3 regions of the Halomonas sp. A29 genome follow, and region 3 is predicted to be linked to each of the others. Evidence: predicted binding sites of a transcription regulator. Region 3 holds the regulator's gene; each other region holds the start of a gene.
The links. The regulator FNR, encoded in region 3, switches genes on or off when oxygen is low (the NO sensors DNR and NnrR bind a similar motif). The targets are predictions, from matches to a motif close to TTGATNTANATCAA.
Positions count from the first base shown of each region.

Region 1: the regulator FNR is predicted to act here: its motif matches at 2,504-2,517, upstream of kdgD (5-dehydro-4-deoxyglucarate dehydratase).
Region 2: the regulator FNR is predicted to act here: its motif matches at 6,154-6,167, upstream of SPH52_RS19315 (peptidase U32 family protein).

Region 1 covers NZ_JAXQPR010000006.1:113,537-121,046, forward strand. Annotated here, with positions in the region: gene SPH52_RS12970 (tripartite tricarboxylate transporter TctB family protein) at 1-314, opposite strand, end outside; gene SPH52_RS12975 (ABC transporter substrate-binding protein) at 418-1,473, opposite strand; gene kdgD (5-dehydro-4-deoxyglucarate dehydratase) at 1,503-2,420, opposite strand; gene SPH52_RS12985 (FadR/GntR family transcriptional regulator) at 2,894-3,649, opposite strand; gene SPH52_RS12990 (NAD-dependent epimerase/dehydratase family protein) at 3,711-4,508, opposite strand; gene SPH52_RS12995 (amidohydrolase family protein) at 4,536-5,399, opposite strand; gene SPH52_RS13000 (mandelate racemase/muconate lactonizing enzyme family protein) at 5,405-6,541, opposite strand; gene SPH52_RS13005 (TRAP transporter large permease) at 6,576-7,510, opposite strand, start outside.
Region 2 covers NZ_JAXQPR010000011.1:79,502-87,011, reverse strand. Annotated here, with positions in the region: gene nirJ (heme d1 biosynthesis radical SAM protein NirJ) at 1-319, opposite strand, end outside; gene SPH52_RS19355 (Lrp/AsnC family transcriptional regulator) at 347-892, opposite strand; gene SPH52_RS19350 (Lrp/AsnC family transcriptional regulator) at 867-1,349, opposite strand; gene SPH52_RS19345 (AsnC family protein) at 1,346-1,867, opposite strand; gene SPH52_RS19340 (AsnC family transcriptional regulator) at 1,864-2,337, opposite strand; gene SPH52_RS19335 (c-type cytochrome) at 2,566-2,910, shown strand; gene SPH52_RS19330 (cytochrome D1 domain-containing protein) at 2,925-4,142, shown strand; gene SPH52_RS19325 (YIP1 family protein) at 4,222-4,785, shown strand; gene hmpA (NO-inducible flavohemoprotein) at 4,915-6,087, shown strand; gene SPH52_RS19315 (peptidase U32 family protein) at 6,229-7,224, shown strand; gene SPH52_RS19310 (U32 family peptidase) at 7,233-7,510, shown strand, end outside.
Region 3 covers NZ_JAXQPR010000001.1:86,684-94,193, reverse strand. Annotated here, with positions in the region: gene SPH52_RS00500 (sodium:solute symporter family protein) at 1-1,148, opposite strand, end outside; gene SPH52_RS00495 (DUF4212 domain-containing protein) at 1,155-1,415, opposite strand; gene SPH52_RS00490 (DUF294 nucleotidyltransferase-like domain-containing protein) at 2,120-3,958, shown strand; gene SPH52_RS00485 (3'-5' exonuclease) at 4,003-4,632, shown strand; gene ttcA (tRNA 2-thiocytidine(32) synthetase TtcA) at 4,746-5,684, shown strand; gene fnr (fumarate/nitrate reduction transcriptional regulator Fnr) at 5,779-6,525, opposite strand; gene hemN (oxygen-independent coproporphyrinogen III oxidase) at 6,644-7,510, opposite strand, start outside.

The DNA of each region.
Region 1 (7,510 bases), on a different contig from region 3:
ATAACAAAGGGTATCGAAGTGAACAGAAAGCCATAGCCCGTATACGGGAACATATCGCCCACCACGTCCATCAGGTAGAAATACGCTACGATCAGGGTGAGGGTACCGAAGAAGCGCAGGCCATCCATGGACTCACCCACTATGGGAAGGGTACGCTCTCCTCGTTTTACCGCGGCAAGAAAAGGGGCTACTTTCGTAGCCAGGATGATGGCGAACAGCACCGCCATGATCCAGTGGATGATCATCGGAAAGAACAGGTGAGAGGTCTCGAAATCAATTGAGACGCTGAGCAGATTTGACAGACCTGATTCCATAACAGCTCCGGGATGGGCTGAATTCTACCGCCCAATATTGTACTGAAGCGTTTCACACCATCGCCGGGACACCGACGGTAAAGAACCGTCGGTGTCCGATCGCTTACCTGATGTTGTCGATGATCTCTTCATAGCGAGACATCTTTTCGTACAGGTACTCAGAGGCCTCATCGGAAGGCTTGAAATTGGGGATGAAGAAGGACCTTTTCTGAATCTCCTGGATCTCGCCCTCGGCATAGATTTCTGCCAGCGCCTCGTCGATCTGCGCGACAATGCCGGCGTCCATATCCTTGTTGTAGAGGAAAAAGAACTCCTTATCGAAGGTAAAGGTCTCGTCGTCGCCCATGGTGACATGAACATTGGGCTCGACGTACTCGAGCAGTTGCTCGCGGCTGGTCTGCCCCATCCCCTCTTCCGGGGCCTGCTCGATGGTGCCCTGGCGGGCCGTCAGCCAGACGAAGCGCATAGCCTTCTGGTCGTCCTCGGGCAGGCGGGTGAACTGCTCGTTGGCCTGGACGGTGCCATTGATCACGTCGGCCTGGCCATCGAAGAGCTGCTGGTTCTTGTCTGCTTGAGAACCGGTATTGACGGCAACCAGATTGTCTTCCATCCCCGGGTGCTCGATAGAAATGGCGTTCTTAAGGGCACTGAAGCCGATCTCGGAGACGCCGCCGGGCTGGATCGCCACCCGCACGGTCTCACCATTGCCTACCGCCGCGATGATGTCGTCGAGAGTCTCGTAGGGGGAGTCCTTGGGCACCAGGTAGGCGTTACCCGGATTGATGGCCAGCGTCGGCCCAACGGTGTACTGCTCGAAAATATCGCTATAGCCCTGAACACCATAGAGGTGGCCCAGATAGGACTGATCATGGAAGATCATCAGGGTGTTGCCACGGGAGTCTCGATCCAGGGTGCGGAAGGCGGAACTCGCACCCACGGCGTCGACCTTCATGTTGAGGCCGAGATGCTCGGCCAGCTTGTCCACCACGATGCTGGCGTTCTGGTAGGTGTCGCCGCCGGTGGACGTGGAGCCGATGACGACCCGGACGTTGCCACGCAGCTGACCCTCCTGGGCCTGGGCCATCCCGATCCCATAGGCCAGCGACGTCATCAGGACGGCCGACCCCAAGCCTACGATAATCTTCTTGGATACTGGCATGCTTTCACCTCATCAGCTTCGTTGTCGATTTATAGTTGCTTGGCGATACCCACCAGCTTCTCGAGCTGCTGGCGCTCCTCGGAAGACGGCATGACCAGGGGGGCGCGAACGCTACCCGCCGGGCGACCGATGATTTCGGCCCCCGCCTTGATCAGGCTGACGGCATAACCCGCCTTCCGGTCCCGGAGGTCCACGAAGGGAATGAAGAAGTCGTTGGTGATCTGCTTGACGGATTCTGCGTTGCCCTTGCGGAGCTCCTGGTAGAACTTGACGGCCATGTCCGGCACGAAATTGAACACGGCCGAGGAATAAGTATTCACCCCAATGGAGAGGTAGGCCTCGGCAAAGATCTCTGCGGTGGGCACACCACCCACGTAGACGAGGCGATCACCCACGGTCTTGACGATCTTGTTCAGCGCCTGGATGTCGCCCTTGCCATCCTTCAGTCCGATCAGGTTGGGGCAGGCATCGGCCAGCGCCTGGACCGACCCGGCATCGAGGATGCCGTTACCCCGGTTGTAATAGATGACATTCACTGCGGTCGAGTCGCAGATCTGCCGCGCATACTCGACCAGGCCATCCTGCGGGCACTCGGTGAGGTAGGGCGGCATCAGTAGAATGCCATCGGCCCCCACCTCTTCGGCCGCCTTGGCAAAAGCCTTTCCGCTTTCGACGCTCAGCCCGGCGCTGGCGATTACCGGCAGCTTGCCATCCACGGTCTCGACGGCGACGCGCACAATCTCTCGATACTCGTCGAGCGTCAGGTTGAAGAACTCGCCAGTACCGCCCGCAACGAAGACAGCCGAGATGTCGTGGCTGATGAACCACTCCAGGCGTTGGCGGTAACTCTCGGCATCGAAGCGGCCATCGCGATCGAAGTCGGTAATGGGAAAGGACAACAGGCCATCGCCTACGGCTTCTACCACAGCTGCTCTGGAAAACTTCACGAATCGTTCCTCTTGGTCAACGCCTCACCGGGATATCCGAGTTGGCCAGCCTGGCTCGTAGGAGTGGCTGCCGGTAACGCTTGTTGTCATACATCATACAAATGACAACCTAGCGGTCGATTCCTGGCCATGCAAGGCCAATGGGTGCGAAGTAGACCAAAGTTCAATCGATAAGCAGTAGGCGAATCTCGCCGTCTAAATGCTCATCTCAAGAGAGGTACATCAGGGGGAAAACCCGTAAGCAGCCCAGGCCTCGGAACCCATACTTCCGCAGCCCCAGCACCACCACAGGGCCGATCAGCATGGCTAAGGCGTGCATGCGAGTGCCGCCTGGGGAGGGTGAGAGCAGCATCAGGCGCAGTGACCCGCACCGTGCTGGCAATCATGCGAGCAAGGCTACTCTGGACAAATGACAAGCTCCAGCGCGCTGTTCTCAGGCGCTGGCGGCCACCGCCGATGTGAGAACGGTGGATTCAGGCTTCCTGATACTTGGCGTACATGGTCCGCGCCCGGTTGAGATGCTGGAACATCATTTCGCGCGCCGCTTCAGGGTCGCGGGCCAGGATGGCCTCGAGAATGTAGGTGTGTTCCTCCTCCACCCTAGCAAGATACTTGTCCGTGGCCGCGGTGTTGATCTCGATGCTCATCAGCTTGGCTCGCGGAATCACGCTCTGGCTCAGCTGCTCGTAGAAGACCTTAAAGAAGGGATTCTTGGTGGCGGTCGCGACAGCGTAGTGGAACTCGTAGTCCTCCTCGCGAGCCTGGGACTTCACCGCTCTCGCCTCGATAAAGGCCGCGTGCTTCTGCTGGAGAATGCGACGATCCTCGTCGTCGTGCCGTTCGGCGGCCAGCGCCGCCGCCGCCGGTTCGAGATTGAGCCGCAGCTCGAGCACATGCAGGATGTCCTCGACAGTGGTGGGGCTGATGCGCTCCGCCGGCATCGCCTCGACGGTGGTCGCTCGCAGCACGGTGGTACCCACGCCCCGACGCGTCTCGACCAGTCCCAGCGACTTGAGGTGGGTAATGGCCTCGCGAATCACCGTACGGCTGACGCCGAAGGCCTCGCACAGGCCATTCTCGGTCGGCAGCTTATCGCCAACGGCGATGCCGCCGTTGACGATCAGCGCCTCGAGCTGGTCGGCGACATGCACAGACAGGCTGCCTTCGCGTGAAAGCTTCTGGACCTTCAGTTGCTTGAAGTCAGCCGTCATATTGGATTTGCCTGCCATATCGCCATCCATCGGTCATGTTTCGTGATAAGGGCTCAGCGCTTGCCGCCGCCGCTGGTGTTCAATCGTCGGGGTGGCCTGAGGTGGCAAACGGCCCGCCCTGGTAGATGACCGCCGGATCCCTGGGGTCGAGGTTGGCATCGAGCGCTTCCATCTCCTCGCGCCACGGCTCCGAGCTGTCCTTCGGTACCCAGCCGAGAAAGGCGGCCTTGCTGTTGTCCCACCAGCGTTCGGCGTTGTTCGAGAAACCGTAGACCACGGTATAGGCCAGGCGTGGCGTGACGATGGCACGCTGCACCAGGCTGATGAAGTCCTCGGCGCTCAGCCAGATCGCCAGCTTGCGCGTATCGGTCGGCTTGGGGTGACACCAGCCGATGCGCACACTGAGTGTCTCGACGCCAAACTTGTCATGATACAGGCTGGCCAGGTCTTCGCCGAAACACTTGGTCACACCGTAGAGCGAGTCGGGCCGATGCGGCACCTCGGTATCGATCCTCTGCGAGCGCTCGTAGTAGCCCGTGGTGTGGTTGGAGCTGGCAAAGATCACCCGCGGCTTGCCGTGGCGGCGCACCGCCTCGTACAGATTGTAAGTGCCGACGATGTTGGCCTGCAGCAGGCTCGCCCAGGGCTTCTCTACCGAGACACCGCCCAGGTGCACGATGGCGTCGCACCCCTGGACCAGCTCGTTGACCGCTTCGGCATCGGCGAGATCGCAAGGTACGAGCTCTTCATGACTGGCCGCTTCGCCGAGATCGGCAATGTCCGAAAGCCGCACCCTGCGGGCAAGCTGCGCCAGATGGGGCCGAATGATGCGGCCCATGCCGCCAGCAGCCCCCGTTACCAACAGACGATCGATCATGCGTTTTCTCTCCTCAAGCAGGCGGAATCAGAAGCCGTACAGGGCGGCAGGGTTGTCGACCAGAATCCGGCGACGGGCCTCGGGGCCGGCCCATTCGAGCAGCACGTCGAGCTGTTCGGCATCGTCCGGATACTGCTCGCGCGGCACGCCGACATGGGGCCAGTTCGAGCCCCAGATCACCCGCTCCGGAGCATGGGCGATGACGCGACGAGCGATGGCCCCGACGTCTTCGTAGCTTGGCCCTCCGGTTTCACTGGTCTCATAGCCGCCACACAGCTTGAACCAGGCATTGCCGCGATCGAGCAGCCGCAGGATGGTGTCTACGCGGCGATCGTCCGCCGGCACCGGCGGCATGAACTTGCCGATGTGATCGATGATGTACTCGCCCTCGATGCGCTGGAGGCCGTCGAGGTAGTCGTCCAGGTGCTGGCCGTTGAACTGCACCATCAGGTGCCAGCCCAGCGGGCGGGTCAGGCGCTCGACCTCGAGCATGCTGGCATGGGTCACGGCGCCGCCGGGCAGGTTCATGATGCGCGCCCCACGCACGCCCTGGGTATGCCAGTCGCGCAGCGTTGCCTCTGCGGTACCGGGGGCCACTGCCGCCACACCGCGCGCCGTTTCACTGCCCAATTGGCCGAGGGCTTCGAGCAACGCGCCATTGTCGAGCTGATAAGCGTTGGATTGGGTGACCACCACCCGCTCCAGTCCCAGGCGCGCCTGCACCCGGCGATAATCCTCGACCGTCGCCAGCTCGGCGATGCCTGGCCCGCCGGGCTGGGCTGCAAAACCCGGCAGGTAGAGGTGCATGTGGCAGTCGGTGGCGCCGGGCGGTGCGGCCAGTCGCGGTGCCGAGCCATCCAGCGGCCGGGTATTGGCGGGTATCACTGTCACGTTCGTCATGCCTCCTCGAGGGCGAAGCGGGCGAGCGCCTCGCGGTCGATCTCGATACCGAGCCCGGGCCCGTCCGGTATCGCCACCACGCCCCGGTTGTGTTCGATGGGTGTGGTCACCACCGCCTGGCGGAAGGGATTCTCGGTGCGGTCGAACTCGAGGATCGGTTCGATCGGGTCACGCCGCGGCGGATTGGGCAGCAGTGCGGCCATGAACTGCAGGCTGGCGGCCAGGCACACTGCCGTGCCCCACACGTGCGGCACCAGGCGTACGCCATGCAGCGCTGCCATGTCGGCTACCCGACGAATTTCGGTGAAGCCGCCCACGCCGCAGATGTCGGGCTGGATGATATCCACGGCTCGGGTCGCCAGCGGCTCGTGCATGGCGTAGCGGCCATGCCAGGTCTCTCCGCCAGCCACCGGGATCGGCTGGTCGGCGCGCACCGCCCGGTAGGCGGAAACATGCTCGGGCAGCACAGGTTCCTCGAACCAGTCGATGCCGAACTTCGCTGCCCGGCGGCCCACTTCGACGGCTTCCAGGTAGTCGTAGCCGTGATTGGCGTCGATCATCAGGCGCATGTCAGGACCGATCGCCTCGCGTACCGCCTCGATGACGCGCAAATCCTCCTCCACGTCGAAGCCGATCTTGATCTTCACCGCATGGAAACCCTCGCGGCGATACCCCGCGACCTCATGGGCGATGTCCTCGACGCGATCCACGCCCTCGCGGCGGAACGAGCCGGTGGCATAGGCCCGCACGCTGTCGCGGAAACGGCCGCCCAGCAGGGTCGAGATCGGTACGCCGAAGTGCTTGCCCTTGATGTCCCACAGGGCGATGTCGATGCCGCTCAGGGCGGTCACGGTCAGGCCACGCTGGCCCTGGTCGCGCAAGCGATTGTAGAGCTCGAGCCAGAGCTTCTCGGTCTGCAGCGGGTTCTGGCCGACCAGGGCGGCGGCGTAGGCCTTGACCACGGCCGCGTTGGGCTGGGCCGGCCCCAGGCACTCGCCCCAGCCGATGGTGCCGTCGTCGCAGACGACCTCGACCAGGCAGTGCTGGCGCCGGGCGAAGTGCATCGAGGCGCTCTCGAAGGTCGTATCCAGCACATGGTCGAGAATATGGGTATGTACGGCTTCTATCTTCATCATCGAGTCCGTTGCGGTTCGGTCCAATGGGTACTCAGCGGAAGAGTACGGGAAGCGTCAGCGACACCGCCGGCACATAGGTCACCAGCATCAGGGCAACGAACAGCGCCAGGTAGAAGGGCCAGATGGTACGCACGGCCTCTTCGATCTTGATCTTGCCGATCACGCAGCCGACGAACAGACAGGCCCCCACGGGAGGCGTACACAGCCCCAACCCCAGGTTCATCATCATGATGATGCCGAACTGGATCGGATCCATGCCGAACTGCATCGCCACCGGCAGGAAGATCGGCGTACAGATCAGGATCAGGGCCGCCATGTCCATGATCATGCCCAGCACCAGCAGCAGCAGGTTGAGCAGCAGGAAGATGACGATGGGCTTGTCGGAGAGTGCCATCAGCATGTCGGTCAGCAGCAGCGGCACGTTGTAGAGCGCCAGCAGATAGGAGAACGCCGAGGCACAGCCGACTAGGATCATCACCAGCGAGGTGGTCTTCACCGACTGCAGCACCGCTGCCTTGAAGGACGCCCAGCGCAGCTCACGATAGACCAACGCCGTGACGACGATGGCGTAGATGGCGCCGAAGGCCCCGGACTCCGTCACCGTGAGAATGCCCGACAGTACCCCGCCGACGATGATCACCGCCGTCATCAGACCCGGCAGGGCCGCGGCCAGGCTGAGAATCAGCACGTCCCACCCGGGGAAGGTCTCGCCCTTGTAGCCGCGCTTCACCGCCACCAGGTAGGCTGCCACGGCCAGCGCCAGGCACATGAGGATGCCCGGCACGATGCCGGCGATGAACAGCTGGGTAACGGAAATGCCGCCGCCGGCCGCCACGGCGTAGAGAATCATGTTGTGGCTCGGCGGGATCACCACGCCGGCGACCGAAGAGGTGACCGTGACGTTGACGGCGTAGTCGGCGTCATAGCCCTTCTCCTTCATTACCGGTACCAGGATCGAGCCAAGCG
Region 2 (7,510 bases), on a different contig from region 3:
AGATGCCCAGCTCCTTGGCGCGCCGGGAAATCTCGAAGATATCGGGCCGCATCAGCGGCTCGCCGCCGGAGAGGATCAGCGCCGGCACGCGGAAGCGCTTGAGGTCGTCGAGAACGGTGAAGACCTCCTCGGTGGAAAGCTCGCCCTTGAAGTCGATATCCGCCGACACCGTGTAGCAGTGCTTGCAGGTCAGGTTGCAGCGCCGGATCAGATTCCAGATCACTACCGGGCCGGGAGGCTTGGGCGGCGGTCCTCCGGTTTCGAGGCCGTGGGTTGATGGCTCGAGCAGCGACTTGACATAGCGAGTGACGCGAAACATGGAAACCTCCTCTGGCGCGAGCGAACCTCAGCGCGGCGGACCGGGTCGGCGAGCGAGCCGCAGGCCGGTCTTCTTGAGAATGCGGGAGCTGTACAGGATGCGGTGGTCGCGGCAGGCGTCGCCGAGGAGTTCGCGCAGCGACTCGGCCTGGCGTTCGACCTCGGCCTGGCTCTTGCCATGCAGCATCACGAACAGGTTGTAGGGCCATTCGGGCAGGTGTCGTGGGCGGCGGTAGCAGTGGCTCACGCCGGGGATGGCCGCCACTTCGCGCCCCAGCCGCTCTATGTGCGCATCGTCCACGTCCCATACGGTCATGCCGTTAGCCAGGTAGCCCAGGCGGTAGTGATTGGGCACCGCAGCGATACGGCGAATCACGCCGCTCGCCTGCATGCGCTGCATGCGTGTGCGCACTTCGTCGCCACTGAGTCCGAGCGGTTTGCCCACCGCTCCCCAGGGGTCCGGCACCAGTGGTAGACCCGCCTGGGTAGCCACGATGAGGGCGCGATCGAGATCGTCCAGGCCGTCCGATACGTCAGTGGCCATCGGCTTAGACGGGCAGGTGGAGACGGACATGGAATTCCTCCTGCTTGGGCATGTTGAATACCGCAAGGCCGGTGGCGGCCTCGATCGCCTCGATTACCTCACCGATGCGCTCGGGGGTCTCGGTGGCCAGCACGAACCACATGTTGAGCCGATGCTCGCGGCGGTAGTTGTGGGCCACTTCGGGGAAAGCGTTGACCGCTCCGGTAACCCGTTCGAAGTCGGCTTCCGGCACTTCCAGCGCCGCCAGGGTCAGCCCGCCGCCCAGGCGTTCGGCGTGGTACATGGGGCCGAAGCGGCTCAGCACGCCCGCTTCCAGCAGCCGCTCGAGGCGATAGAGCAGCTCCCCTTCGGAGAGCGAGAGCTCGGCCGCCACGGCGGCGTAGGGTGACTCGACCAGCGGCAAGCCATCCTGCAGGCGGTTGATGATGCGCCGGTCGGCGCCGTCCAGTTCTACCGGCTCGGGCCGGTGGGCACGCGCGACGCTCATGACTGCTCCTCGCGGGTATAGCGACCGCCGCACTGCTTGTAGGCTTTCAAGCTGAACAGCACGCGATGGGGAATAGCCTGCAACCCCAGGCGTTCGATGATCTCATCGAGCGCACCCAGCACGCGGTCGCGCCGGGTGCCGTGGATCATGCAGAACAGGTTGTAGGGCCAGTCGGGCAGGCGCCGCGGGCGGCGGTAGCAGAGCGTCACGGCAGGCTCCGCTGCCAGGCGCCGTCCCACTTCGGCCACGGTGGCGTCGGGCAGGTCCCAGACCACCATGGCGTTGGCGCGGATGCCCAGGGCACGATGCCTGACCACCAGCCCCATGCGCTTGATCAGGCCTTCGCCCTGCCAGCGCTCGACCCAGGCCAGCACCTCGCCTTCGCTCATGCCGCACTGTTCGGCCAGCGCCTGCCAGGGGCGCTCGGTCAACGGCAGGCCGTGCTCGAGCAGTGAGCGCAACCGCTGTGACGCCGGGTAGGCATGAGAGGCGATGAAAGGTGACGAAAGCGGCGTCATGTGGCCTCCAGCTCGGCCCAGGGAATCGGGAAGCCGAGGTCGATGTGGTAGCCCTCGACCATCGGCAGGCGCAGCAACGGGCGCCCCAGCTCTTCTTCCAGCGCCTCCAGCCGCGCCTCGAGCTCGATCTCGTCGGCTGCCACCATCACGAACCAGAGATTGAAGTCGTGTTCTCTTGCGTAGTTGTGGTTGACGCCAGGCGAGCGATTGATCGCAGCCGCCACTTCGTCACGCTCGGCTTCGGGCACTGCCACCGCGGCCAGCAGGCTGGCGCCGGCGCGGGCATGGTCGAACACCGGCCCCACTCGGCTCAGCACTTCTCCCTGCTGCAGGACCTGCAGCCGCTCGATCACCTGCGCTTCGCTCGCCCCCACGCGCTCGGCCATGACAGCAAAGGGTCGCTCGCAGAGCGGCAGGCCGCGCTGGTAGGCATCGATGAGGCGACGGTCGAGTGAGTCGAGTACAGCCATGGACAGTTACCGGGCAGGCCGATGGAAGCATGATCTTAAGCGGTATCTTACATGCCACATCAGTCCCGAAAGCCGCCATCGGACGTGCCGTTGACGCAAGTCAAAAGAGTCGAGCGACTTGCCAATCGCTTGATGACGGTCAAGGCAGCACCTTGCCGGGGACGGGACACTGCGGCGACGGTGCGCTCCTTGCGCGCCCCATCATTACGCTGCCGCACGAGGTGCTGCATGAAGCTGCCGGCCCTGCCAATGCTGATCTGTGCCGCCCTGGCTCTACCGGCCCTGGCGAGCGGCGACGCACTCAGCCCCCAACGCCAGGCCGAGCTGGAGACCCTGCTCTATCAGGACTGCGGCTCGTGCCACGGCATGACCCTGCGCGGCGGGCTGGGTCCGGCGCTGCCGCGTGACCGCATGGAAGGCTTCAGCGTCGAGGCGCTGGCGCACATCATCCAGCACGGTATCCCCGGCAGCGCGATGCCGGGCTGGAAGGCGCTGCTCAGCGACGCCGAGGCGCGCTGGCTGGCCGAGCATCTGCGTACCGACAACCGTCTGGAATCGCTGCAGCAGGACTGACCCGGAGATCCGCCATGCCCATTGCCCACCCTCTCAAGACACTGCTTGTCGCCGGCGCCCTGGCCCTGCTTACCACCGGTCAGGTCCTGGCCGAGACTCCGGTCTGGAACGGAGAGCTGCGCGGCACCGGCGATCTTGGCGTGGTCATCGAGCGGGCCACCGGCAGCGTGGCGCTGGTCGACACCAGTGCGAAGACGGTATTGCGCCATATCGAAGGCTTCGGCGATCTCTCCCACGCCTCGGTGAAGTTCACCCGCGATGCGCGCTATGCCTTCGTCTTCGGCCGCGACGGCGGCTTGACCAAGCTGGATCTGCTCAGCGGCGAGATCGCCGGGCGCATCATTCAGGGCGGCAACAGCATCGGCGGCGCCATCTCCCAGGACGGGCGCTTCGTGGCGGTGGGCAACTACGAGCCGGGTGGGGTGAAGGTGTTCGATACCGAGACCATGGAGCTCGTCATCGACGTGCCGGCCACCTACGAAAAACCCGATGGCAGCAGCGCCCAGGCCAAGGTGGTGGGTGTGGTCGACGTGCCGGGCAACGTCTTCGTCTTCAGCCTGTTCGAGGCCGGCGAGATCTGGACCCTGGACATGTCCACGCCCGAGCCTGAACTGACCAAGTTCCGTGACGTGGGCAGCATGCCCTACGACGCCCTGATCACCCCCAACGGCCGCTACTACATCGCCGGCCTGTTCGGCGAGGATGGCATGGCCCTGCTCGACCTGTGGTACCCGGAAAACGGCGTGCAGCGCATCCTGCCCGACTACGGCCAGGGCGAGGAGCGCTTGCCGGTGTACAAGATGCCCCATCTCGAGGGCTGGGCCATGGCCGGCAACCGGGCCTTCTTCCCTGCCGTGGGGCGCAGCGAGGTGCTGGTGGCCGATACGACCGACTGGTCGCTGACCCGGCGCATCGCGGTGCATGGCCAGCCGATCTTCGTCATGAGCCGCCCCGACGAACGCCAGGTGTGGGTCACCTTCGCCCACCCCAACAACAACAGGGTGCAGGTCATCGATACCCAGACGCTGGAAGTGATCCAGACCCTCGAGCCGGGCGAGTCGATCCTGCACAAGGAGTTCACTCCCCGCGGCGAGCACATCTGGATCTCGGCGCGCGACAGCAACCAGGTGGTGGTCTACGACACCCGAACCTTCGAGGAGCTGGCCAGGCTGCCGGCCGAGTCGCCGAGTGGGATTTTCTTCACGAACAGAGCGCATCGCATCGGGTTGTAGAAAGGGGCTCTTGACAGGCTCTCGTCTCGGCGCTAAACCAAGGAAAACTATAATATTTTCCTGACGCGAGAGCCCCTTGATGGATATCAACCATATCCTGCAACTGCCCTTCACCCATGAAGGTGGTTGGCAGCAACTGCGCCGCGAGCGCCCTTCCCTCAACGCCCTGGTCCTGCGCCTGGTACTGCCGCTGTCGCTGCTGCCTCCGGTGATGCTGCACTACGCCATTCACCGGCACGGCGACGCCCTGCTGGCGGGCCTGGCCGAGCGCCCCTGGGCGCTCATCGCCCCGGTACTGCTCAGCGCCGAGCTGATCACCTTCCTGATCATGGGCTGGCTGATCCACGGCGTGGCGAGCGCACACCGCCTGAAAATTTCCTTGCACGACGCCTATCTGCTGGCGGCCATGGTGCCGCTGCCGCTGTGGTTCTCTGCGCTGACGCTGTTCGTTGCCGACATGCTCTTCATCGTCAGCGGCGTGCTGCTGGCACTGATGATCTCCTGCGGGCTGGTCTATCACGGCCTACAGGCACTGGCCGAACGCGAGGAGGCCGACGTGATGGTGATGTCGGCGACCTATACGGTCATCGCCTTCGGCCTGATGGCCTGGGGAGTACTACTCGCTCTAGTGTGGGCACTCTAGGGCTCTGACCAACTCACTTTCTGGAAAGCCCGCGACAAGCACCGCGACAATGCGCCTCAGGCTGGCTCGGGACTAAAGATGTATTTTACATACACATTAAAAAAATCCCCCCCGACGAAGGAGAGACGCATGCTCACCCAGCAGCAGGAGCAGCTCATCGAAGCCACCGCCCCGGTGGTCGCAGAACATCTCGACACCATCACGCAGCGCTTCTATCCGCTGATGTTCGCGCGCTATCCCGGCGTGGCCTCGCTGTTCAACGCCGCCCACCAGCAGAGCGGCGCGCAGCAGCGTGCCCTGGCCGGTGCCGTGCTGGCCTACGTGCAGCTGCGCCAGAACCCCGCCAGAGCGCGGGAAGTGCTTGGCATCGTGGTCGAGAAACACGTGTCGCTGGGCATCCAGCCCGACCAGTACCCCATCGTCGGCGAGTGCCTGATGGCCGCCATCGGCGAAGTACTGGGCGATGCCCTCACGCCTGAAATCGCGGATGCCTGGGGCTCGCTCTATGACGAGCTGGCCGGCCTGCTGATCGAACTCGAAGAGCGGCGTTACCGCGACTTCGCCCGGCAGCCCGGTGGCTGGCGCGGCCTGCGTCGTTTTCGCATCGCCGCGACCCGCCAGGAGAGCGCGGTGATACGCTCCTTCGTACTGGAACCAGAGGATGGCGGCCCCGTCGCCGAACATCAGCCCGGCCAGTACATTGGCGTACGTCTCACCGTCGAGGGCGAGCCGGTCTATCGTCACTACAGCCTTTCCGACATACCCAATGGCCGCAGCTACCGGATCTCGATCAAGCGCGAGGCCGAAGGTCGTGTCAGCCGTCATTTCCATGACGTCCTGGCGGTAGGAGATGGCGTGGAGCTGCTGCCCCCGGCCGGGGAGCTGGTCCTCGCAGAGGGTGACGAACCGCTGCTGCTGGCCAGCGGCGGCGTGGGGCAGACGCCGATGCTGCCGCTGGCCAAGCAGGCGCTGTCCCAAGGACGCCAAGTGGTCTACCTGCATGCCGCCCTGGACGCCGAGCACCACGCCTTTCGTGACGACATCGCCGCGCTGGAGCGACAACATCCGAACCGGCTCACGAGCGTATCGGTTCACGAGCGAGGCAGCACCGCCGACCATATCGGACGTATCGACCGCGAGCTCCTCGCACGCTATCTGCCTGTGGGCTCGCCACGCTGCTATTTCGTCGGCCCGCAGGGCTTCATGAGTGCCATCAACCAGGCGCTGGCGGAACTGGGCGTCGACGAAGGCCGTCGTCATTTCGAGCACTTCGGCCCGTCGCACCCTCTCGTCGCTGCCTGACGATGCCTTGGCGCCCTGGTTGTCCAGGGCGCCAAGGCTTGCATTCGCCGCCCAATTCGCCTCGCCATGACCCTCATCAAAAGCCGCTCTCCCGTAGTCGACTAGCATGGTCGGGTTTACCCAGACTGCGAGGAGAGCGACATGGAGCTCGTCTGCCCGGCCGGCAACCTGCCGGCCCTGAAGCGGGCGGTGGATGAAGGCGCCGATGCCGTCTACTTCGGCTTCCAGAATGCCACCAATGCCCGGCAGTTCGCCGGCCTCAACTTCACCGACAAGCGCGCCCGCGAAGGCATCGACTACGCCCATGCCCGCGGCAAGCGGGTATTCTGCGCCATCAACACCTATCCGCAACCCGACGGCTGGGCCCAGTGGACCCACGCCGTGGACAAGGCCGCCGAGCTCGGCGTCGACGCCCTGATCATGGCCGACATGGGCCTGCTCGACTACGCCGCCCGGCGCTACCCGGACCTCGCCCGCCACCTCTCGGTGCAGGGCTCGGCCACCAGCCACGAGGCCCTGCGCTTCTACCACGACCAGTTCGGCATCAAGCGCGCCGTGCTGCCGCGGGTGCTCTCCATCACCCAGGTTCGCGATCTGGCCAAGCAGAGCCCGGTGGAACTCGAAGTGTTCGCCTTCGGCAGCCTGTGCATCATGGCCGAGGGGCGCTGCTACCTGTCGTCGTACCTCACTGGCGAGTCGCCCAACACCCGCGGCGTCTGCTCGCCGGCGGCCCATGTGCGCTGGGAGGAGACGCCCCAAGGACTGGAGTCGCGCTTGAACGGCGTGCTGATCGACAGATACGGCGACGACGAGCGGGCCGGCTACCCGACCCTGTGCAAGGGACGCTTCGAGGTCGGCGGCGAGACTTACCACGCCATCGAGGAGCCCACCAGCCTCAACACCCTGGAACTGCTGCCGGAGCTGCGCGAGCTGGGCATCAGCGCGGTGAAGATCGAGGGTCGTCAGCGCAGCCCGGCCTACGTATCGAAGGTGGCCAGCATCTGGCGCCAGGCACTGGACCGCCTGGAGCGAGCGCCGGAGCGCTTCCACCCCGACCCCGCCTGGATGGCCGGCCTCGGCGAGGTCTCCGAGGGCGCCACCACCACCCTGGGCGCCTACGAACGCCGCTGGAAATAGGAGGTTTCATGTCATCCGATTCCCTGCAGCTCGCCCTGGGCCCGGTGCTGTTCTACTGGACCCGCGAGCGCTACGCCGACTTCTATCGCGAAGCCGCCGGCTGGCCGGTGGAGATCGTCACCTTGGGCGAGTCCGTCTGCTCGCGCCGCCGCGACATGAAGCTCGACGACTGGCTCGGCATCGGCCGAGAGCTGACCCAGAGCGGCAAGCAGGTAGTGCTGGCGAGCCAGACGCTGATCGAGTCAGAAGCCGACCTGCGCGACCTGCGCAAGCTGTGCGACAACGG
Region 3 (7,510 bases):
GTCAACTCGTTGCCTTCCCAGCCGCGCTGCTCGGCGATCGGTTGGAAGGCCGGGTTGGCATCGTTGTACATCTGGATGCGCCCGTCGTTATTGCGATCGGTAAAGGTGAGCAGTCCTGTCTCTTCCCAGGTGCGTACCCAGTCCGGACGCTCTTCGTAGAGCAGCGCATTGTCTGCCGCTTCTTCATAGTCCTGAACCTGGCCGGCCATGTCCGGGAAAATGGTGGTGGCCAGGTTGAGGCGTGCCATGGAGCCCACGGCCGGTGCGGTCAGGTAGAGCAGGGCGATGAACACCAGCGCCCAGCCAGCGGACCAGCGCGCGTCGGCGACCTTGGGCACGGTGAAGAAACGGATGATGACGTGGGGCAGGCCGGCGGTACCGATCATCAGCGACAGGGTGAACAGCACCATGTTGAGCTTGTTGTCCACATCGGCGGTGTAGTCACGGAAACCCAATGCAGTGACCACTTCGTCGAGCTTGGCCAGCAGGGGGATGCCGGATTCGGTATGGGTGCTGAACATGCCGAACATCGGAATCGGATTGCCTGTCAGTTGCAAGGCAATGAACACAGCCGGAATCGTGTAGGCGACGATCAGCACGATGTACTGGGCCACCTGGGTATAGGTGATGCCCTTCATGCCGCCGAATACGGCGTACAGGAAGACGATACCCGCGGCGATCCAGATACCCACGCTGCTGGGCACCTCGAGGAAGCGCGAGAAGGCAACGCCAGCGCCGGTCATCTGGCCGATGACGTAGGTCACCGAGGCGACGATCAGACACACGACGGCAACGATACGGGCCGTCTTGCTATAGAAGCGGTCACCGATGAAGTCGGGCACGGTGAACTTGCCGAATTTGCGCAGATAGGGCGCAAGCAGCATGGCCAGAATCACGTAGCCGCCGGTCCAGCCCATCAGGAAGGTGGAGTTGGCATAGCCGCCGGAAGCCAGCAGGCCGGCCATGGAGATGAAGGAGGCCGCGGACATCCAGTCGGCCGCGGTGGCCATGCCGTTGGTGATCGGGTGAACGCCACCGCCGGCGACATAGAAGTCCTTGGTCGAACCGGCACGGGCCCAGATGGCAATGCCGATATAGAGGGCGAAAGAGCCGCCCACGAAGAGAAGGTTAATGGCAAACTGACTCATGCTGGCTTACTCCCCGAGACCGAACTTCTGATCGAGCTTGTTCATCTTCCAGGCGTAGAAGAAGATCAAGCCGATGAAGGTCAGGATGGATCCCTGCTGGGCGAACCAGAATCCGAGATCGGTGCCGCCGATCGGGATGCCTGAAAGAAGGGGGCGAAACAGGATGGCGCAGCCGTACGAAACGAATGCCCAGACGATCATGCACCCGGTTATGAGGCGTACGTTCGCCTTCCAGTATGCAGCAGCATTGGTTTTATCATCTGCCATAGTGATGCTCTCCACTTGTTGTTAAGGTTGGGAAGTCGCCAAGAGGGGTTGCCAAGCTTCATCGGGGTTCGCGCTGGGCGATTCGGGTCGGGTGGTATGGTCAATGGCGCTGGCAAGTGCCTTAAGTTCCCATGCTCCCTGCGGACGAGCCGCACTTCCCACCATTTCTGGTTACCGATCATCGAGCCGCGTTATCAAGGTACGTCTCCCCCGAATGACTCATGAGCAATAGTGGTCAATAAATCAGGAAAATAAAATCCCAGACTTTGGTATCATGAGCAAACTGTAATGCTCTTATGTTTTAATTTTGCTTTTAATATCATTGACTTGTCTTATCTTTTCGTGGAGGTTAGAGATATCGCAACCTGTGTGTTAGGACGATTGTCTAGCATTGAACTTTTGTCTATATCTCTTCTGTAAGACCATTGTCTAGTACTGATTGAAAACCCCTGTAGTCAACTCTCTTGGACGTTGGTCTAGGTTATGTCTCGAAAGTCGGGACTGTTATTCTGCCTCGAGAAGTCCTGTTCGATGTGGGTCACATCGAAATATAGCGAGGGAATGTTTCTTTATTGTTTCGGGCGACAGGGACGTAGATGGCCCAGGCATGGGTTTCCCTTGGTATTGCGACCTGTTCGCCAGGCCTCCCTTCGGACTCGTTCGGGTGCTGACGGCGATGGCGGCCGCACAACGAGGGCTACAGCATGGTCGATGTCGATCTTTCCCAACCCCCGTTCTCCTTTCTGGACGAAGAGGGGCGTGAGCGCGTTCGCAATGGCATCGACCTGGCCTATTTCGATCGTGACGAGATCATCCTCGAAACCGGTCAGCCCGGTGAGTACGTCTTCCTCATCCACAAGGGGGAGGTGGCCGAACTGGACACCACGCAGCCGGGCGCGCGCGAGCGGATCGGTCACTATACGGCCGGCGATCTCTTCGGGGCCATCAGCATCCTCAATGGCAAGAGCCGCTACCGCTTCCGCGCCGAGCAAGAAAGCCTTTGCTATCTGTTGCCCAAGGCGCTGTTCCTGCAGCTTGCTGACGATTACCCCGCTTTTGCCGAATTCTTCCGTCAAACATTGGCCCACAAGGCGCGCCTGCTGACCGAACAGCGGGCAGAGGGAGGTATGACCATGGCCGGCTTCATGCTGGCACGGGTCGAAGAGTGCATGCGCCCACCGTTGTGCATGGGACCGGGGACGACCATCGCCGAGGCGGTGCTCAGGTTGCATGAGAGTCACGCCGACAGCCTGCTGGTGGAAGGCGAGAGCGGCACGGGTATGGTGACCAAGACCGACCTGCTCGAAGCGCTGGTGCTTCAGGAGCGTGAGAAGGAGAGTCCGCTTCAGGATATCGCTCATTTCGAGCTGGTCACGGTACGCCCCGATCAGTACCTGTTCGAAGTCCTCGTCATGATGACCCGCTTCAAGGTGGAACGGGTCGTGGTATTGGAGCAGAAACAGGAACAGGAAAAAGTCTCACCGATCGGTGTGGTGGAACTCACCGACGTACTCAGCTATTTCTCCAGCCGTAGCTATGTGGTGAGCCTGCAAGTGGAACAGGCAGATAGTCTCGATGCCCTGTTCCGCGCCAGTCGCCGTACACCCGAGTTGGTCAAGGCGCTGATGGCGCAAGGCGTCAAGCTGCGCTTCGCCATGGGCCTGCTGGCGGCGCTCAACGGGCGCATCATGTCCAAGGCCTGGGGCTTTCTAATCGACGAGCGTTATCACGCCGACAGCTGTCTGATGGTGATGGGTAGTGAAGGACGGGGTGAGCAGATTCTCAAGACCGACCAGGACAACGGCCTGATACTCGCCGACGGACTCGAATGGCCTGCTGTGGGTGAGCAGATGCAGCGACTCACCGAAACACTGATCGAACTGGGTTACCCGCCCTGTCCCGGCAACATCATGGTCAGCAACCCCGACTGGGTGGGGTCCGTTTCCCAGTGGCGGGAACGCATTGCCCGCTGGGCAGAGAAGCGTGACGGAGACAGCCTGATGAAACTTGCCATCATGCTCGATTCCCATGCCGTGGCGGGCAACCCGGCGCTGCTCGACCGCGTACGCCAGGCCCTCTTCGAGCAGTGCTCGCGTGACGAGATCCTTCTTTCCTATTTCGCTCGCACGGCGCTGCGCTTCTCCACGCCTCTGACCCTGTTCGGCTCGCTAAAGAAGCCTCAGCACGGCATCGACATCAAGAAGGGCGGCATCTTCCCGATCGTGCATGGGGTGCGCACCATGGCGCTGGAGCGTCGCATCAAACCCACTTCCACCCTGGAGCGGCTCGAGGCTCTGGCGGCGGATGGAAGATTGGAAGAGCGAGTCGCCGAGGATCTGGCCGAGGCGCTGTCGTTGTTCACCGAATTGCGCCTGAAACAGCAACTGGAGCGCTTGGGTGGCGATATCGATAACCAGAGTCCGGATCGTGTCGTGGTTCAGCAGCTGTCGTCACTGGAGCGTGACCTGCTGCGTGAAGCGCTGCACATCGTCAAGGATTTCAAGCAGAGCCTGTCGCAGCGTTACCACCTCGAATACTCCTGAGAATGGCAACCGCGGCAGGCAGACAGGAACCAAGGAGGAACGGCATGTTTCGAGCATTACGCCGGGCCCATGATCGTCGTCGCCATGCCGGCGGCGAGTATGGCTGGCTTTTTCATCCCTACACCGGGGATGAGCTGGTGGCTATCGACTGCGAGACTACCGGTGTCGATACGCGTACCGCCGAGCCCGTATCCATCGGTGCGGTCAAGGTGCGCGGCGACAGGGTGCTGACCAGCGAGTCGCTGGACTTGCGCCTCAAGCGCCCCGCCACGCTGACTGGCGACTCGATCCGCGTGCATGGGCTGCGGGGTATCGATCTCGACGATGGCGTCAGTCTGGATGAAGCCTTGGTGACACTGCTCGACTTCATTGGCAACCGCCCGCTGCTGGGCTGGCGGCTGGACTTCGACCTGGCCATTCTCAATCGCCAGATTCGGCCTCGCTTCGGTTTCGACCTGCCCAACAGCGGGATCGATGTGGCACAGCTGTTTCATCGCCAACAGCGTCGCAGCGTCATGGAGCCGGAGCCGCGTTCGCAGCGCTTCGAGGCGGTAGCGGAAACTCTTGGCGTGCCGGTCATGGGGCGCAACACCGCGCTCGGCGATGCCGTGACCACGGCGTTGATGTACCTGCGCCTGGAGCGTGTTGCGATGCCTGATCGCCGCGAGGCGTGAAGTGGTGAAACAACCTGGTAAATTGCGCCGGCATGACGCCACGGCGTCGCCACTGGGACGAGGCGATGGTAGGATGGCCACCGTCATCCACCACGCTCTGGCAGTCCGTGACCATGCAAGACGCCGTGATTTTCAATCCTCATATTGCCGACGGCCCTGATGCTCATCAAGAGCAGGGCAATGGCGTAGAGACCTCCCCCTTGGAGGCGCTCGATGCCAAGGCCCGGCGCGAATTCAACAAGTTGCAGAAGCGCCTGCGACGTCAAGTGGGCAATGCCATCGTCGACTACGGCATGATCCGCGAGGGCGATCGCGTCATGGTCTGCCTGTCAGGTGGCAAGGACAGCTACACCCTGCTCGAAATCCTGCGCAACCTGCAGCGCAATGCGCCGGTAAGTTTCTCGCTGGTGGCGGTCAATCTCGACCAGAAGCAGCCGGGCTTCCCCGAACACGTGCTGCCCGAATATCTCGAGTCCATCGGCGTCGAGTACTACATTCTCGAGCGTGACACCTATTCGGTGGTGAAGGAGAAGACGCCGGAGGGCAAGACCACCTGTGCGCTCTGCTCACGGCTGCGTCGCGGCTCCCTCTACGGCTTCGCCGAGGAGATCGGTGCGACAAAGGTGGCGCTGGGCCATCATCGCGAGGACATTCTCGAGACGCTGTTTCTCAACATGTTCTATGGCGGTAGTCTCAAGGCCATGCCGCCCAAGCTGCTCTCGGATGACGGCAAGAATATCGTCATTCGTCCCCTGGCCTACTGCCGCGAGGCGGATATCGCCGAATTCGCACGGCTGATGGACTTTCCCATCATTCCCTGCAACCTGTGTGGCTCACAGCCCAACATGCAGCGCCAGGTGGTCAAGGAGATGCTTTCCGAATGGGAGCGCAAGCATCCTGGGCGCATTGAAACCATGTTCAAGGCGGTGACCAACGTGGCACCGTCTCAGTTGGCCGACCGTGAGCTGTTCGACTTCGAAGGGCTGGAGTCCAAGCAGGTGCGGATGCGCGAGCGTCGAATCGACGCGCTGGAGCTTTCGCACAATCGCTGAATAGCCGGTTAGTGCCGCCAAACAGAGACCAAACAGAGAGACCCGCTCGGCATTGCCGGGCGGGTCTCTTCGATCGGAGTTGCGAATTATGGGCTCAGTGATCGTCCTGCGCCTGGGCCACCAATGCCTCGAGATTGAGAATGTTCACTTCGCGCCCAGAGACCTCGACCAGCCCTTGCTGCTGGAAGCGCCCCAGGATGCGGCTGACCGTTTCCACGGCCAGGCCCAGGTAGTTGCCGATATCAGCACGCGACATGGAGAGGCGGAAGCTGTAGGGCGAGTAGCCGCGGCGGCGGAAGCGGTCCGACAGGCTGGAGAAGAAGCTGGCCAGGCGCTGATCGGCGGTCTTGCGTGACAGCAGGCGCATCATCTTGCGGTCATCGCGCAGCTCCTTGCTCATGCTGCGGTAGAGCTGGCCTCGTAGCTCGGGCAACTGCTCGGAAAGACTGTCGAGACGATCGAAGGGGATCTCGCACACGGTGGTGGTCTCGAGCGCGATCACGCTGCCGGGATAGATCTCTTCGTCGATGCCATCGAGGCCGACCAGTTCGCTGGGCAGGTAGAAATTGGTGACCTGGTCGTCGCCGGAGCCCTCGGTGGTGACCTGCTTGAGGCTGCCTGAGCGCACGGCAAAGACACTGCTGAAGGCGCTGCCCTGACGGAACAGCGATTCGCCCTTCTTCAAGGGTGAGCGACGCCGGATGATGGCGTCGAACTGCTCCATGTCCTCGAGCTCCAGGGCGAGAGGCAGGCATAGCGAACTCAAGCTGCAGTTCTGGCAGCGGGTTTCATGCAGCAACGAACGCCGCTTGCCGACTGCATTGGCCGCGTTGACCGGCATGCTCCACCTCCTGGATCGTTATCATTGACGCATTATGGAGCATTATTGTAGCCGGTAAAATGCCTCTTGCGACCTTTGGCCGCAGTATGTTTAGAACTTTCTTGCTAGCCCTTTGAGGTCAGACGATGCGTGAGAACTGAGCATCGGGCAGCAGCGGCGAGCGGGCATCGAAGGCCATGGCCAGGTGTCGGATCAGCAGCCGGCCGATGGGGGTTGCAATAATCCGCGGCCCTTCCATGAGCGCGAGCCCGTCGCGCTGGAGGTTCTCCAGCCGTGCCAGGGCATCCGCCAGGTAACGGGGAGCATCGATGCCGAAGGTTTCGCTCAGCTCGGCCATGTCCAGCTCCATGTCGCACATCAGCCGCTCGATGGCATGCTGTCTGACACGGTCGTCGAAGTTCAGCCGGATACCTCTTGCGGTGGGCAAGCGGCTGCCGTCGAGGGCCGCTTCATAGGCGTCAAGGCTGGTGTGGTTCTGGGCATAGGCGTCATCGATGCAGGAGATGGCCGAGACGCCTAGCCCAACCAGGTCGCATTGGGCATGACTGGAATAGCCCTGGAAGTTGCGCTGTAGCGTGCCTTCGCGCTGGGCGATGGCCAGGCTGTCGCTGGTGCGGGCGAAGTGATCCATGCCGATGTGCACGTAGCCCGCCTCGGTCAGCATGGCGATGGTAGTGCGCAGTATCGCCAGTTTCTCCTCGGGCCGAGGCAGGTCTTCGGCGCGAATGTGCCGTTGGGCGGTAAAGCGCTCCGGCATATGAGCATAGTTGAACACCGAAAGGCGCGCCGGTGCCATGGCGATCACTTGTGACAGGGTGGTGGCGAAGCTGTCGCGAGTCTGAAAAGGCAGGCCGTAGATCAGGTCCAGGTTGAGCGAGCGAAAGCCGAGGCGATCGGCTTCGTCGAGCAGGGCCTCGGTGAGAATGCGTGGCTGGACCCTGTTCACGGCGCGCTGCACCTTGGGGTCCAGGTCCTGAACGCCGAG